Regions from separate parts of the Desulfonatronum sp. SC1 genome, predicted to be linked through region 3. Evidence: riboswitches for the same ligand, from Rfam matches in the RefSeq annotation. Region 3 holds a riboswitch; each other region holds the start of a gene.
What was found. Region 3 has a riboswitch for cobalamin ahead of C6366_RS14465 (sirohydrochlorin cobaltochelatase). Riboswitches for the same ligand answer to the same signal wherever they lie in the genome.

Region 1 (4,677 bases), on a different contig from region 3:
TCTGTAATACAAAGTCAATCCTGTTCGCGCCGCTTGGAGGTACCATGTTGGGCTCGCGAGCGAGCACTCACCGCCTTTTCAAAATCCCACGTAACTACTCAGCACATTTTGTGTCCGCTCTTACTCCAGCAATCGCGATCGGGGTCGGTATCGGAATAGGAATAATTCTGAACGCATCCCAGCGTTTTCAATCCCGATTCCGACTCCGACCCCGGCAACGGCATTACTCTGTGCTGAGTAGTTATACTGCTTTTGGTTGAATATTTATATTTGTTGGCGTTCCAAGAGGGCCATCGCTGTTTTTGGGCTCGCGTTGCATCATTTTATGCCGCCCTTTCAGGGCTATTATTGTTGGGGGGCGTTTTACCCAGGGCGTTGCCCTGGGCTACGGTAGTTCGCCCTTTCAGGGCTTGCCTGAAGCCCCAACGGGGCGACATATTATAGCCCAGGGCAACGCCCTGGGTAGATGAAGTTAAAACAAAAATAGCCCTGTAAGGGCGGCATAAAGGCGTCATCAGAATTTTTTTTTATTGTTTCACCCTAAACCAGTATACCTTTCCTCTTGATATTGAACTGCTCATTTGGTACTTGCCCTGTCTGTTTCAGATGCTCTTAACCGAGCTTAATAGGGAACCCGGTGTAAATCCGGGACGGGCCCGCCGCTGTGACCGGGGACGAATTTTGCGAATATGCCACTGACCTCATCAAGGTTGGGAAGGCGCAAAAGGAGGTTGATCCGGGAGTCAGAAGACCTGTCTGCAAACTTATATAGAGCCTGCCCCCGTGGACAAGGGGCGGATCGCTCATCGTTATATTCGTGGGAAAAACAGGGAATCCCCGGATCAATTTTCATTGGTCCGGGGATTTTTTTTGCCCGGACCTGATCCGGCGTCTGTCGCCCGGGCAGCGCCGAAAAGGAGGACGGGATATGGTCGGAAGCGAAGGAATTCTCTGTAAACTCACCCTGCTTGCGGTAACGGCCTGGAATGCCTTTCAGTTTGGCATGCGCCATTGTCTCAGGGAGGAACGGTCATGATAAAACGGCTGTGTCTCCCCCTTTTACTCACCATTTTTCCTGCTGTGTCGGCCTTAGCCGGAGAAGAATCCGTAACCTTGGAGCAAGTGGTGGTCACCGCCACCCGCGGCGAGGAGAAGATAACGACAATCCCGGCCAAGGTGGAGGTTATCGATAGCCGGGAGATTGAACGAACCTCCGGTGAAACCCTCACGGAACAACTGAAAAAGAACAGTTCCATCGGGGTCGTTGAATATCCAGGCGCCCTTGCCGGGATCGGGATCCGTGGTTTCCGGCCGGAGTTCAGCGGCATTACCAAGCATTCCCTGGTGCTGATCAACGGCAGACCGGCCGGGGCCACCAACCTCGCCACCATTCCGGTCGATAATATTGAACGGATCGAGGTGCTCAAAGGCCCGGCCTCTTCGCTCTACGGCGGTGAGGCCATGGGTGGGGTGGTCAACATCATCACCAAAAAAAGCAGCGACGAGCTCGCCGGGATGGCCGAGATCGGGTTCGGCTCCTTTCAGAGCAACAGCCAGAAGGCGGCTATGGGCGGGGCTGTCGGCAACGGTTTTGATTTTGACCTCTCCGCCCGGCGTTTTGAGCAGGCCGATGATTTCAAGATGGGTAATGGCGAGACCAGGGCCAACACCAGCTATAAAACGCAAAACGGCGGCCTGCGCATCGGCAAAGCCTTTTATGACACGTGGCGCTTTGATCTCAGCGGTGATCTCTACCAGGGCCGCGACATTGAGACCCCTGGCGACATCTTTCACGGTGATCTGAAGTCAGGGCATAAGGATATAGACCGATACGGCCTGGATTTTATCGTGGCCGGCAATCTCAATAAAGACAACCGGCTCTCCTTTACCGCCTACCGGACCAATGAAACCTCGGAAAATTACCAGCATTACACAGGCGGGGCGCCTGTCCGGGTTGAGCCGTTTCGCGGTTATGATTCGCAAACCGACTGGCTCGGTTTTCAGCTTAAGAATGAGTATTCCTGGCAAGGCCATCGTTTCATCATCGGCGCTGATTACCAGGATATCACCGTGGAGAGCCGCGGTTATAATCAGGACGGTTCCAGAAAGGCTCCCTGGTCCCCGAACGAGGGCCGGGAAAACTGGGCGGGCTATCTGGAAACCATCTGGAAACTCATGGATGAGCGGCTCACCGCAAGCCTGGGCGGCCGTTACGATACGTTTACGGTGGAAACCAAAACGACCCCATACAAAACCGACTTCACTCCGAACTCGGAGGACTTTTCCACCGTCAGTCCGCGGGCCGGGCTGAACTATCTATTTGACGGCGGCGTAAGGCTGCACTCCACCCTGGGCCAGGGCTTCGTTCCGCCTTCCGCGGCCCAGTTGGCGGGCTATGCGGAGACCGTGGTCGGTGGGATCACCATGGTGACCCGGGGCAACCCGGATCTTGATCCGGAATCCTCCCTCACCTTCGATCTCGGCGTTGGCTATGTGCGGCCCCAGTGGGGCTTGAACCTGGATCTCACCTATTTTCATACCGATGTTGACGACAGGATCAGCAGCGTCACAACCGGCACCACCACGACCTACCAAAACAGTCTGGGCGCGAAGATGGAGGGGATCGAAACCATTCTTTCCTTCGACATCGGCGCCCCCCTGGCTTGGGAACGCTCCCTGGAATTCTTCATCAACGCCACCCACATGCTCAAGGCCAGGGAGGAACAAACCGACGGCACCATGCGGGATATTCATAATGTGGCCCGGCATACGATAAACTACGGGGTGCGGTACGAGGACGGGATGTTCGACGCCAAGCTGCATTTTCGCAATCAGGGCCGGATGAAGGATACCGACTGGAACGCTGCCGGCTATCCGGAGGTGGAATATCCATCTTTTACCGTGGCGGATCTGGTGGTCGGCATCACCTTCTTTTCTCAACACCGGCTCACCTTGCGGGCGGATAATCTCTTTAACAAGGATTATTACGAGAAAAAAGGCTATCCCAAGCCCGGACGTGCCTTTTATGCCTCCTATCGCTACGAGTTTTAGCCATGGAGGTCAAATCACTCATCCTCGGTCTTGTTTTTACCATGGGCGTCTTTGCCTTCAAGGCCGGGGCCGGGCTGGGGCACGGCCTGCGCCGGCAGGCCGGTCTCCGGCGCAACCTGTTGGTGGTCGGTGGTTTTTACGGCGGCTACCTGCTGCTCTTTGCCCTGGCCTGGCTGATGGTGGCTCACTTTGATTTTCTGGCCCACCTGCAAATGGTCATGACCCTTGCCGCGGGCGGCATGCTCCTCCATTTTCTGCTCGCCGCCCTGCTGCTGCTCTGGGGCGTGGTGCTGCTGCAAAAACAAAGCGACCAGCCAGCAGCAGCCAGCCGAGGCTGGCTGCTGCTGGCCCTGCCCTGTCCGGTCTGCTTTGCGGTGATCCTTTTTACCATGGCCTTTCTCCACAATCTCCTGCCCGGCAATCCCTGGCTCATGGCCTGGCTTGCCGGCGGTTTTGTACTGGTCAGCCTGGGCAGCGGGCTGCTCTTCTTCCTCCTGAACCAGAAGGTCGGCGGCCATGGGCTGGGCCTGGTCATGGTGCTGGCCGCCCTCTACTTCCTGCTAACCATTGCCATCGTGCCCCAGTTCGGCGACCTGGAACGGATCTACCGGATCAGTAGCAACATGGTTGTGCTTGCCGACTCCCGTCTGCTCCTGCTGCTGGCCGCCATGGCCCTGGCCTTTGGCTTTGGTTTAATCCAATCACTACGGAGATATATATGAACATCGTCGCCCTGCTGGCATCGTTTATCTATCTTGTCTCCTCGTCGCTGCTGTTGCCGGTGCTGCTGCTGCTCAGCCTCATTACGGTCTGGCTGCTGACCTACAGCGGCCAGTTCTTCGGCCTGTGGCTGGCTCGCAGGCGGCTGTCCACCCCTGCCAACGCCATCGAATCATTGACGGCCCTGCACTTTAACGGCTTTTCCGCCCCGGTTCGTGCTTTTGGCCAGGCATTTGATCAAGTGCGGCAGACGCCCGGGGCGGAGATCGCGGTTCTCAACCTGCTGCGTGACACCGAGCACGGAATGTGGCGCTCGCTGGACCGGCTCAAGATGCTGATCCGCATCGGGCCGGGACTGGGTCTGATGGGTACCCTTATTCCTCTGGGTACCGGTCTGGCGGCCCTGGGCCAAGGCGATCTGACCCGTTTGTCCGGGGATCTGGTCATCGCCTTTACCACCACGGTGGTGGGCATGGCCCTGGGGCTGCTCAGCTATTTCTTCTTCACCATCCAGCGCCGCTGGGTGGAAGAGGATGTAAAAAATATGGAACTGCTCTGCGAAGTGGCCATGCGGGAGGAACGATCATGAAATATCTTCAGCGCCACCAGAAGCGAGGCGCCGGTCTGTCCGACAACGACCCCATGGCCGGGGTGGCCAATCTCTTTGACCTGGGTCTGGTCTTTATCGTCGGGCTGCTGCTGGCCATCTTTGGCGCCTATCGTCTGGAAGATCTGCTGCAACAGGACTCACAGGTCACCATTACCAAACAGTCGGCCAGCGGTGAGATCGAGATTATCATCAAGGACGGTAAAAAAATCGAGGCCATGATGGTGAGCTCGGAGCAGGCCAAGGGGCGCGGCCAGCGCCTGGGCACCGCCTACCGGCTCGAAGACGGTTCCATGATC
Region 2 (4,677 bases), on a different contig from region 3:
CTGCTTCGGTTTCCAGGTGTTTGGGTGGAACCAGGTCGAAGCTCAAATTGGTGAACGGGCTCTGCCCGCCCCAGCGGGATGTGGTGTTCAGGTTGAAGACGAACTTCTGAATGGCTTGGCGGACCTGGCGGTAGTCCAGTTCGTCGTGACGGATGAAGGGCGCGAGATAGGTGTCCACGTTGTTGAAGGCCTGGGCCCCGGCCCATTCGTTTTGCAGGGTACCCAGGAAGTTGACCATCTGCCCCAGCGCGGAGTCGAAGTGTTTGGGAGGACCGGAGGAGGAGCGGCCTTCCAGGTTGAAACCTTCCAGGAGCAGATCCCGCAGACTCCATCCAGCGCAGTATCCGGCCAGGCCGAAGGACAGGTCGTGGATGTGCAGGTAGCCGTGCTCATGGGCCTGCCGCACTTCCAAGGGATATTTTTCCAGGGCGTATCGGGCCTGGACCGTGCCGGAGAGGTGCAGCATCAAGCCCTGGAAGGAATGGGACATATTGGCGTTTTCAGCCACACGCCAGTCGGACTTGTTCACGTAGGCGTCAATGGTTTCCATGATGTCCAGGAACGCGGCCTTTTGCTCGCGGATCTGGCGGCGTTTCTCCCGGTACAGGATGTAGCGCTTGGCCACGTCGAACAGGCGGGACTGCATCAGAACTGCCTCGACCTGATCCTGCACCTGCTCCTGGTCCGGAACTGTCAGGCCGGCTTCGGTCAGGCGTTCCTCTACCTTGCGAGCCAAGCGGTCGGCCAAGAGCGCGTCTTGAATTCCGCAGGACTTCAATGCCTTGAGAACGGCTGCGGCGATTCGGTCCACGGCCCAGGTTTCGGTTCGTCCGTCACGTTTGCAGATGTGGGTCAGCATGATTTCTCCTTACGATGATGGCCCTGGAAAGGGCGCGGTGGCTGGCGAAAAGGTTGGGTTTGCAAGGGAAACCCGGAGGGAGGGAGAGACCGGGTTTCAAGGAGGTCTTCGGGCGTCAACAGAGGGACCAGGGTGGTTCGGAACAGAAAACGTTCTGGATGGCGCTCAGCCAACTTAAAAATTCGGCCCAGGGTGGCCTTGGCTTCGCGGGCAGTGATTTTGTTGCCGGTCAACGTGGGATACTTGGACCATGGCCCTTTGACGTCCACGGCCACCAGGTCCGCGGCTTGGATGTCCAAAATCCGCTCCACGACGTCGGGATGCATGCCGTTGGTATCCAGCTTGACGGGTAAGTCGAGCCGACCCCGCAACTCGGCGAGCCATTCCGGAAGATCCGCGGACAAAGCCGGCTCTCCGCCGGTGACCACGAGGCCGTCCAGCCAGGGGGCTCGCTGGTCGAGAAAGCCGAGCGCGTGGTCGCGAGAGAGGCAGGGATCGTCTTCGGAATTCCAGGCCAGATGGAAGTTGTGGCACGTGGGGCAGCGCAGGTCGCAGCCGCCAAGAAACAGCACGGCGCAGACGCGACCCGGCCAGTCGCACAAACTCATCGGCTCCAGGCCGCGCAGCCTGGACCAGGGGGTAGGGTGGTTCCGCATAGTCCGCGATGAGGCTGAAAAGCCCCGGGGAACGGCCACAAGGACATCCGCGTATCCCGCGACAAATGCGCTTCAGGCAGGTCTTCTGACTCGTCCCCCCGGTTTTGGCGGGCCTTCCCGGAACACGGTTCCAGTGGCCATGCGGAGCCAGTCGGGTTGAATGGGACTTACAGCGGCGGGACCGTCCCGGAATCGAACCGGGTTCCCTCTTGGCGCCATGTGGCGACCTGAAGCAAGGAGACGTGGCATGGTCGTTCGCTGGGAACGCGTTCAACCATGCGTGCGATGTACTTAAAAAGAATCCGTGACGATGTCCAGTTCGGATGCTCATTGCCGCGGTCTGGACCACTGATTTGCGGAATTGTCCCGGATGGGCGGGTTTGGAGAGGAGAGGGCGCGAGGAGGTGGAGGGTTGCCGCGCGGTCTCCCGCTTATCCGTGAAATCGGCCAAATTCCAGCAATCAGTCGTAGGCAGCCGATGGCTCAGATTCTGGTCAAGGCTCCCTCATGGGCGAAGAACACCGCGCTGCGCTCCCCGGAGTGCCTTTTTTCCGGGGCTTCCTGAACCATGTAGTGCTCATGCGGAGCAAGGGTCATATTGTAACCGAAGGTGATCTGGAGGGAGGCCGTGCGGTTGAGTCGGTCCGGACGCAGGGTGAAGGTAAAGGACACGCCTTGCTCGGGGTCCAGTGGGAGGCTGGAGTAAACTCGTAAATCCTGGGCCAACACCCGCCCTTGATCATCGCTCAGGTAGGCGGCCAGCCACAAGTCCTCGATCCACCCCAGATCGGCGGGGAGGCTCTCTGTCTTGGGCATCGCCCGCCCCTTGACTCTGTACTGCCCGCCAAAGGATTCCGCTACGTAGGAAAATCGCCAGAAACGCATCTCCAATTGTTGTTCCGCGTTCAATATCCAAGGCTGGCGCTGCAAGTGGCCGACACTGGAATAGGAACAGCCGACGGCCAGGAGCGCGAACAGGACAAGAGCCAGGGAAAAGCGTTTTCGGCGCATGATCGGATCTCCTTTGGTCTTCGAGACGGCGTATACCTAAACTGAGTTTTGAAAAAGTCCTAATTCGACAGTCCGTTCAAAAACCCAAGTAGGAGCAAAAAAAAGCTCAAGGTCGAAGCGTATGGAATGATACGTGAGATTTTGAGCTTTTTGCAACGACGCATCAATTGGGGGATTTCCAACGGACTGCTAATCGTTCAACGTGGCGTAGGCCTCTGGCCCGTCCTTCATCCGTCCATGCACGGCCAGCCAGATGCAGGGCGGATCTTCGCTGGTACGGTCCACACGGTGTCGCAAGCCGGCAGGGAGAAAAAGGCAGTCTCCGGCTTTGAGGGCTTTGGTCCTCCCGTCAGTGAAGCGGATTTCCGCCTCGCCCTGCACGAGGACGACCCATTCGTCCAGTTCCTGGTCATACCAGGAATCCGGAGGCGAAACATGGCCCAGCGAGATGATTCGCTCGATGCGCAGACCGTCCCCACGCGCCAGCAGATCGACCCGCTCCTCGGGCATGGCGCCCTTTGGGATGGAAAACAGGTTGAACATGATGAATCGGTTTGTCAGCGCTCGGCCAAGGACTGGCGGGAGAGCAGGGAGCCGAGGGAGACGACGTTGATTCGCTGATCTCGTTCCCGCTCCCAAAGCTTCAAGGCTTCCAGGGTTTCCGGGTACGGGTGTCCAATGGCGATTACCTGGCCCTGGCTGTGGGCCAGTTGCTCGGCCTTGCGCAGTTGAAACAGAATCGCCTGGACATTGGGAATGTTGTCCAGAAAAATGTGTCGGCGCAGGTGCTCCAGGCCGATTATGCGGGCCTGTTCGTCCGCGACGGAGTCACCGGTGGTCAGGCTGTCCAGAAAAAAGAGGTCGCGCCGCTTCAACTCCTGGAGCACCGTGGACATGCCCGACTCGTCGGCGGTGAACCGGGAGCCCATGTGGTTGTTGATCCCGATGGCTTGGGGAACCTGAGCCAGATTGTTCCGCAGGATTTTCAGGATTTCCTCGTCCTCCATGCCCACGAACAGGGCTCCGGGGCCAGGGTCGGCCCGGTGGGGGTAGTCCAGGGGTTCCATGGGCTGGTGCAGGAGCACGTCGCGGCCAGCCGCAGCACCGATCCGGGCCACTTCCCGACTTTTGGAAATATTTGGCAGAACGGCGAAGGTCACCGGGAAGGAGAGGGCTGCCAGTTCCTGTGCTTGATGCACGTTTTCGCCCAGGTCGTCGATCACCACCACCAATCGCGGACCGGTTCCAGGCTGGACCGGGGAGGGTGGCGGAAACGGTTTGCGTGCGTGTTCTTCCAGAAACAGGGTATGCGTGGGCAAATTGAGCAGGGATATCCGCCACTCTTGTTTGCCGGGCCCACCGTTAATCTTACGCAGCTCCGCGTTATGCACCCAGAGTTTCAGATTGCGGCGCAGGGCCTGCTCGAAGCTCCGGGCATCCTGGTCCAAGCCGATGGCCAGGGACTGGGTGTGGTATTTCTGCCCGTTCCTGGTTTTCATCTGAATATCCAGATGGCGCACCGAACGAGGGTCCAGGTTCAACTCCATGATGGACTGGACCAGGGCCAAGTCGACTTCCTTGACCTGCTGTTCCAGTAATTCCGCGTCGAATATTTCGTAAACCAGGCCTTTGCGGCTTGAGGGAGCCGGGGGCGCGGCATCAGGCGCGATCCGGGCGCGGACATGATTCGTGGGGGCGGGAGCCGTCAAGCCGGCGACCCTGTCCGGTTGCGCGGGCCGGGTCGCGGACCGGGAAACGGGCGGCGCGGCGGAGGTTGAGGCTGGAGCGGAGACAGGCTTATCGAGAGTCGCGATGTCCGTGGACAAGGGATCTGCCGGAGCGAGGCTCAAGGCCCAGACAAGGGTGATGGCGGTCAACCCGGTGGCCACAGCTATGAGCATCACCCAAAGTTTGGAAAAAACTTTGGGTGATGGTCGTTTACGACTGGTTTTGGCGGCGGTTTTCCTGGGTTTGGCCCCACTCTTTCCGCCGCTTTTGGTAGTGGTTGCGGAAGAACGGGAGGGCTTGCCGCTCTTTTTCGCTGTTTTTCCGGTCATCGCCGACCCGTGTCGGTTGGGGTGGTTAACGGAGCGCCTTGAGTCTGGGCATGGCCTTGACCATTTCCAAAGCCAGACGCAACTGGTTGTCCCG
Region 3 (4,677 bases):
GTCCAGGATGGCCAGGGATTCAGCCCTGGCCTCGGCTGGAGATCGGCCCAGGTTCAGCGGCCCGAAGGCCACGTCTTCCAGGACAGTGGGGGAAAAGAGCTGGTCGTCGGGGTTCTGAAAAACAAGACCAACGCCGCGGCGCAGGGCCGCGAGGTCCGCTTTGGTCCGCACGGGACGGTCTTGGAAAAGCAGGGAGCCTTGGCGAAGCGGGATCAGGCCGACCAGAGTGAGCAGGAGGGTGGTTTTGCCGCTGCCCACGGGGCCGACCAGGCCGACGCGCTCTTCCGAATGCAGGGAGAGATGGAAGTCTTCCAGAATTGGTGGAGCCGAAGGGCCGTGGGCCACCAAGGCCTCCCGCAGGGCCAGCAGGGGCGGGGTCGTCTTTTGGGTCATCACCAGATCAACCGGTCGTGCAAGGTAATCAGCACCGGAGGGATGCAGAGCGCGGATGCCAGGACCGCTTGGGACGCGGTCCAGGAGCCGTTGTCCAGGGTACGAAAGCGACCGTTGAAGCCCCGCAGGAGCATGGCTCCGCGGATCCGTTCAGCCCGGGCCAGACTCCGGAGCAAGGTCTGTCCGAAAAGGACGGCAATGGTCCGGTAGGTATGCCGGGAGCACTGGGGGACGAAACCGCGGGCCAGGGCGGCCCGGTGCAGGCGCTGAAATTCCTCGGCCACCAGAAAGAGCTGGCGAAAGGTCAGCGCCAGGAGCAGCGACAATTTACGGCCCAGCCTCAAGCGGCGCATCGCCTGGGCCAAGGCGGGCACGGACGAGGTGCAGAGCAGGGCGATGAAGACCAGGAGCAGGGCGTTGCCTTTGAGGCTGATCCGCAGGGCCAGGGTCAGGCCGTCCTGGCTGAGCCAGGAGACGGCGGCAAGGGCCGGGCCGGGATAGGTCAGGCCGAGAACCAGGGCCAGACCGAGAAAAAAGATGTTGGCCGGGATAAGCCTTACGGCCACGCGACCCAGGGGCAGCCCGGCCAGACGGGTCAGCCCCAGCCCGAAGAGCAGTGCCGCCAACCCGGCTCCGTGACCCTGGACCGCTGAGATCGCGATCAGGCAGACCGCGGAGGTCAGGATCTTGATCCGGGCGTCCATCTGGTGCAGCGGGCTTGCGCCGTGGTGCAATGGGCCGACGTTTCGGCTCAGGGAGCCTTGAGGGCCGAGGAGTTCGTCGAGCATATCGCCAGTCACCGGGGAGGGGTGTTGGTTTCCGTTTTTCGGCGCAGCAGCAACGCGCCCAGACCGGCCAGACCGACGATCCAGCCGATGCCCCCGACGATCTCCGGGATGCCCGGGCCGCGTTGGCTCAAGGCCAGGATTTCCCGGCGCAGGGGGGCGATTTCCTGGCGCACGGCTTCGGCGACGGCCTGTTGGAGCAGCGGGGAAAGCCGGGTTTGGTCCATGTGTTGGTCTGGGAAGGATGGGAGGTCTGGGATCTCTGGGGGAGAGGGTGAGGCCGACGAAGGTGCGGCAAGTGCGGGGAGTTCGTCGGGGGCAATGGTTTGTTCGGCCAGGTGGCCGGCCCCGTCCGTGGCCTGGACCAGCAGAGGGGCGCGGCGTTCCAGGGCAATGGCCGGAAGAGGGGCTTCGTAAAGCCCCTGGGCGTCCGTGGCACCGGAAAGGAGCACGTCGCCGGTGACGGCGTCCTGGACGGTGATGGTCATGTTCGCGCCGATCTGGCCCGTGCCGAAGGCGGTCTCCACCATCAGCCGGTCTCCCTGGATCCAGGCCATGATCAGCAGGCGGTGGGCATGGGCCGTGGCGGTCCAGCAGGGTGCCGAGAAGCAAACCAGCAGCAGGGCGAGAAGCCCAAGGCGGAGTGGAGCGGGATTCAGCATGGCGACTCTCCTGCCGTGGCGGGCGGAAGGGAGCAGGTCAGCAGATCCGGCCGGGTCTGGCCCAGGAAGCCGACCACGAACACGGCCACCGCGCCCTCGATGGCGGCCACCGGCAGGTGGGCCAGGACCACCAGTTTGGCCGCGGCCAGGAACCCTTGGTCGGTCATGGCCAGGGCCGTTCCAGCCAGCAGGGCCGTGCCCAGCACCGCGCCCGATCCCGCCAGCAGCCCGGCCACGAGAGCCGGTTTGCCGCCTTGGGCCAGTAATGGGCGAAGAACGAGGCCGCAGAGCACGGCGGGCAGGGCCACGGACGCCGTGTTCACGCCCAGGACCAGCAGGCCGCCGAACTGGAAGAGCAGGGCCTGAAGCAACAGCCCCACGAAGATAACCGGAAAGGCGATCCAGCCCAGCAGCAGGCCGGCCAGGCCGTTGAGCAAGAGATGAACGCTGCCGGGGCCCAGGGGGACGTGGATCAGGGAGCCGATGAAAAAGACCGCGGCCATGGCCGCGGCCAGGACCAGCCGATCCTCGTCCAGTCGGCGCAGACCAAGCCACAATCCGGGGATCGTGACGGCAGCGCCCAGAGCCAGGACCGGTGCGGAGAGAACGCCTTCAGTGATGTGCATGGCCGACGCCTCCGTGGTTGGGTTGGGCGGCGGTTGGTTCGGTCAGCCCAAGGCTGTCCATGGCCGTGTCCAGATGGTCCAGCCAGATGGACCGGAAGCAGGGAGATTCGATGGTTCCGGCGGCGTGTTCCCGGACCTCGAATCCGGCCGTGCGCAGCCGGTTGCTCCAGGAAGTGGGTCGGTCTCCGAACATGTCCTTTTGGACGTGATGGCCGCAAACGGCCATGAAGGGCAGCAGCCAGACCGTGGAAACCCGTTGTTCCTGAAGCTGGGCGATAATGGCCGCAAGGCCCGGCTCGCCCATGAGCAGGGCCGTGTGCAGCAGCGGGTCGCGGTCCTGAAATTGGGACTGCAAGTCCAGATAGCGTTGCTGGCCGTCGTGATAGGTGCCGTGTCCGGCCAGGATCACGGCTTCGTCGGGTCGGCGCTCCCGGGGAATGAACCCCGGCAAGCAGTCCGCGACCCGGCGCAGATCCTCCGGGTCTTTCAGGAGCGGCGCGCCCAGGGCGACCTGGATGAATCCCTTGCGCGGGTGCTCGTAGGCCTTGGCCAGGTTTTCGGTCCAGAAGTATTCCACGCCGGGAATGGTGTGCAAAGACTGGACGGTCAAGTGGGTCACGCCCTGGTCGTGCATCCGGCTCAGGGCCACGGCCACGCAGTCGTGGGGCAGGCCCTGGTCGGCCAGCTTGCGCCGGACCTTGTGCGCGGTGAATCCCCAGGCTAGGGGAATGCCCGGATACCGGGCGCGGACCTGGACTTCGAACTGGTCGTAGGCTTGGCGGGCTGGGACCACCGTTGTGCCGAAGGCGACCAGCAGAATGCCCGGACGCTTGGGGCCGGGAGGAGCTTCGGGGCCATGGTGATGATGATCGTGGTCGTGCTCATGGCCATGATCATGGCCGTGCCCGCATTTGGGGTGGTGGTCGTGATGGTCAAAGGCGAGGCCGTGACGGTGTCGGCCATGTGGGTGCGTATCGGTCTGCATCGATTCCCTCCGGAAAAGAACGGGACGGGAAACGAGTGTTCGGCGTGCTTGGGAGGCTGGGTTGTCGGCGCGTCGGGCCGGGAACATCAGGGCACTGGCGGGACATCCCCTGAAGCGGCAAAACACCCGTTGCCTTGGGGCCTGATGCCGGTAGGTCTTCTGGCTTCCCCAGGAAGTCGTTCCGCCTTCCCATCCCCGTTCGGCGTGTTTTGCCGAGCATGGACAGTGGCGTCTTCAAGAACGCTTCGCTTCTCCCCGAAACTTAGCAGTCCGTTGAAAAACTCCCAATTGCTGCGTCGCTGCAAAAAGTTCAAACTCTCACGTATGGGTAAATACGCTTCGACCTTGATTCGATTGCCAGGACGGCAAATCGAAAATGTGGCGAAGCCACAGCCCGTGAGGGCCGGACACAGGACGTGTCCGGTAGCTTTTTTTGCTCCTTGCACTTGGGGTTTTTGAACGGACTGCTGGATAAAGACTTTTTCAACAGTTAGGGGGAGCTGGGGTTACAGCGGCGGGTCCGCTCCGGTATCGCACCGGATTCCCTCTTCGTCTCCATAACGGAGAACCAGCATGTTTCGGACCTCGTATCCGGGATGGGGGCAGGAGTCAAACGGGCGATGGATGGGAGATCGGTTGTGAGGCGAGGTCAGCTTGAGAGGCCGGTCATGGCCAGTTGGTTGCGGTAGGCCTGAATACTCGCGGCGAGGTGGAAAGGAGCGGGGGCGATTGCTGACGATTGCGTGGGAACGGTGAAGTCCGGCGTTCGGCTGAAGAATCCGGGATGATCGGACGCGGCCTGGTCTTGAGCACGGGCCGCGGGTTGGTGATCGTCGCCTGCAGCCTGGCGCTCTTCCTGCTCGTTCTGAATGCGTTCCATCCGGGCTTCGGCCTCCATCTGGGCCGCGCTGGTCGCCACCTTGACGTCTTGGGCCGAAGGGCTGGCCGGGGCCAGGGCGGCCCGGCGGATGGTCTGGGCTTTCTGTTCGGTCTGTTCCGGGTTTCCGGGGACAGGAGAGGTGTCGATGCTCACTTCCCCGCCCACGGCGTATTGCCGTCCGTCCGGACCGGTCTCGTAGGTGTAGCTGGCTCCGGCGGTGACATACTGCCCTCCGGCGGCCACATGGGCCTGTTCATGGGCCCGAACCTCGGCGTCGCGCTGGCGAAGTTGCTCCAGAACCTGACGATCCTCCGAGGACAACTCGGACTCGTCGCGCGCCGCGTGA

Region 1: it holds a riboswitch for cobalamin, as region 3 does, so the genes downstream of both, C6366_RS10810 (TonB-dependent siderophore receptor) here and C6366_RS14465 (sirohydrochlorin cobaltochelatase) in region 3, are expected to answer to the same signal.
Region 2: it holds a riboswitch for cobalamin, as region 3 does, so the genes downstream of both, C6366_RS06270 (anaerobic ribonucleoside-triphosphate reductase activating protein) here and C6366_RS14465 (sirohydrochlorin cobaltochelatase) in region 3, are expected to answer to the same signal.

What each region holds. Positions count from the first base shown of each region.
Region 1 is NZ_PZKN01000018.1:1,885-6,561, reverse strand. Features, by position in the region: cobalamin riboswitch at 588-775, shown strand; gene C6366_RS10810 (TonB-dependent siderophore receptor) at 1,033-3,051, shown strand; gene C6366_RS10805 (DUF2162 family putative transporter) at 3,054-3,773, shown strand; gene C6366_RS10800 (MotA/TolQ/ExbB proton channel family protein) at 3,770-4,360, shown strand; gene C6366_RS10795 (DUF2149 domain-containing protein) at 4,357-4,677, shown strand, end outside.
Region 2 is NZ_PZKN01000008.1:87,721-92,397, forward strand. Features, by position in the region: gene C6366_RS06265 (ribonucleoside triphosphate reductase) at 1-859, opposite strand, end outside; gene C6366_RS06270 (anaerobic ribonucleoside-triphosphate reductase activating protein) at 853-1,515, opposite strand; cobalamin riboswitch at 1,573-1,761, opposite strand; gene C6366_RS06275 (hypothetical protein) at 1,999-2,526, opposite strand; gene C6366_RS06280 (cupin domain-containing protein) at 2,716-3,069, opposite strand; gene C6366_RS06285 (divergent polysaccharide deacetylase family protein) at 3,084-4,427, opposite strand; gene C6366_RS06290 (S41 family peptidase) at 4,609-4,677, opposite strand, start outside.
Region 3 is NZ_PZKN01000029.1:18,100-22,776, forward strand. Features, by position in the region: gene C6366_RS14445 (energy-coupling factor ABC transporter ATP-binding protein) at 1-393, opposite strand, end outside; gene C6366_RS14450 (energy-coupling factor transporter transmembrane protein EcfT) at 393-1,181, opposite strand; gene C6366_RS14455 (hypothetical protein) at 1,190-1,840, opposite strand; gene cbiM (cobalt transporter CbiM) at 1,834-2,466, opposite strand; gene C6366_RS14465 (sirohydrochlorin cobaltochelatase) at 2,453-3,451, opposite strand; cobalamin riboswitch at 3,891-4,039, opposite strand; gene C6366_RS14470 (putative metalloprotease CJM1_0395 family protein) at 4,101-4,677, opposite strand, start outside.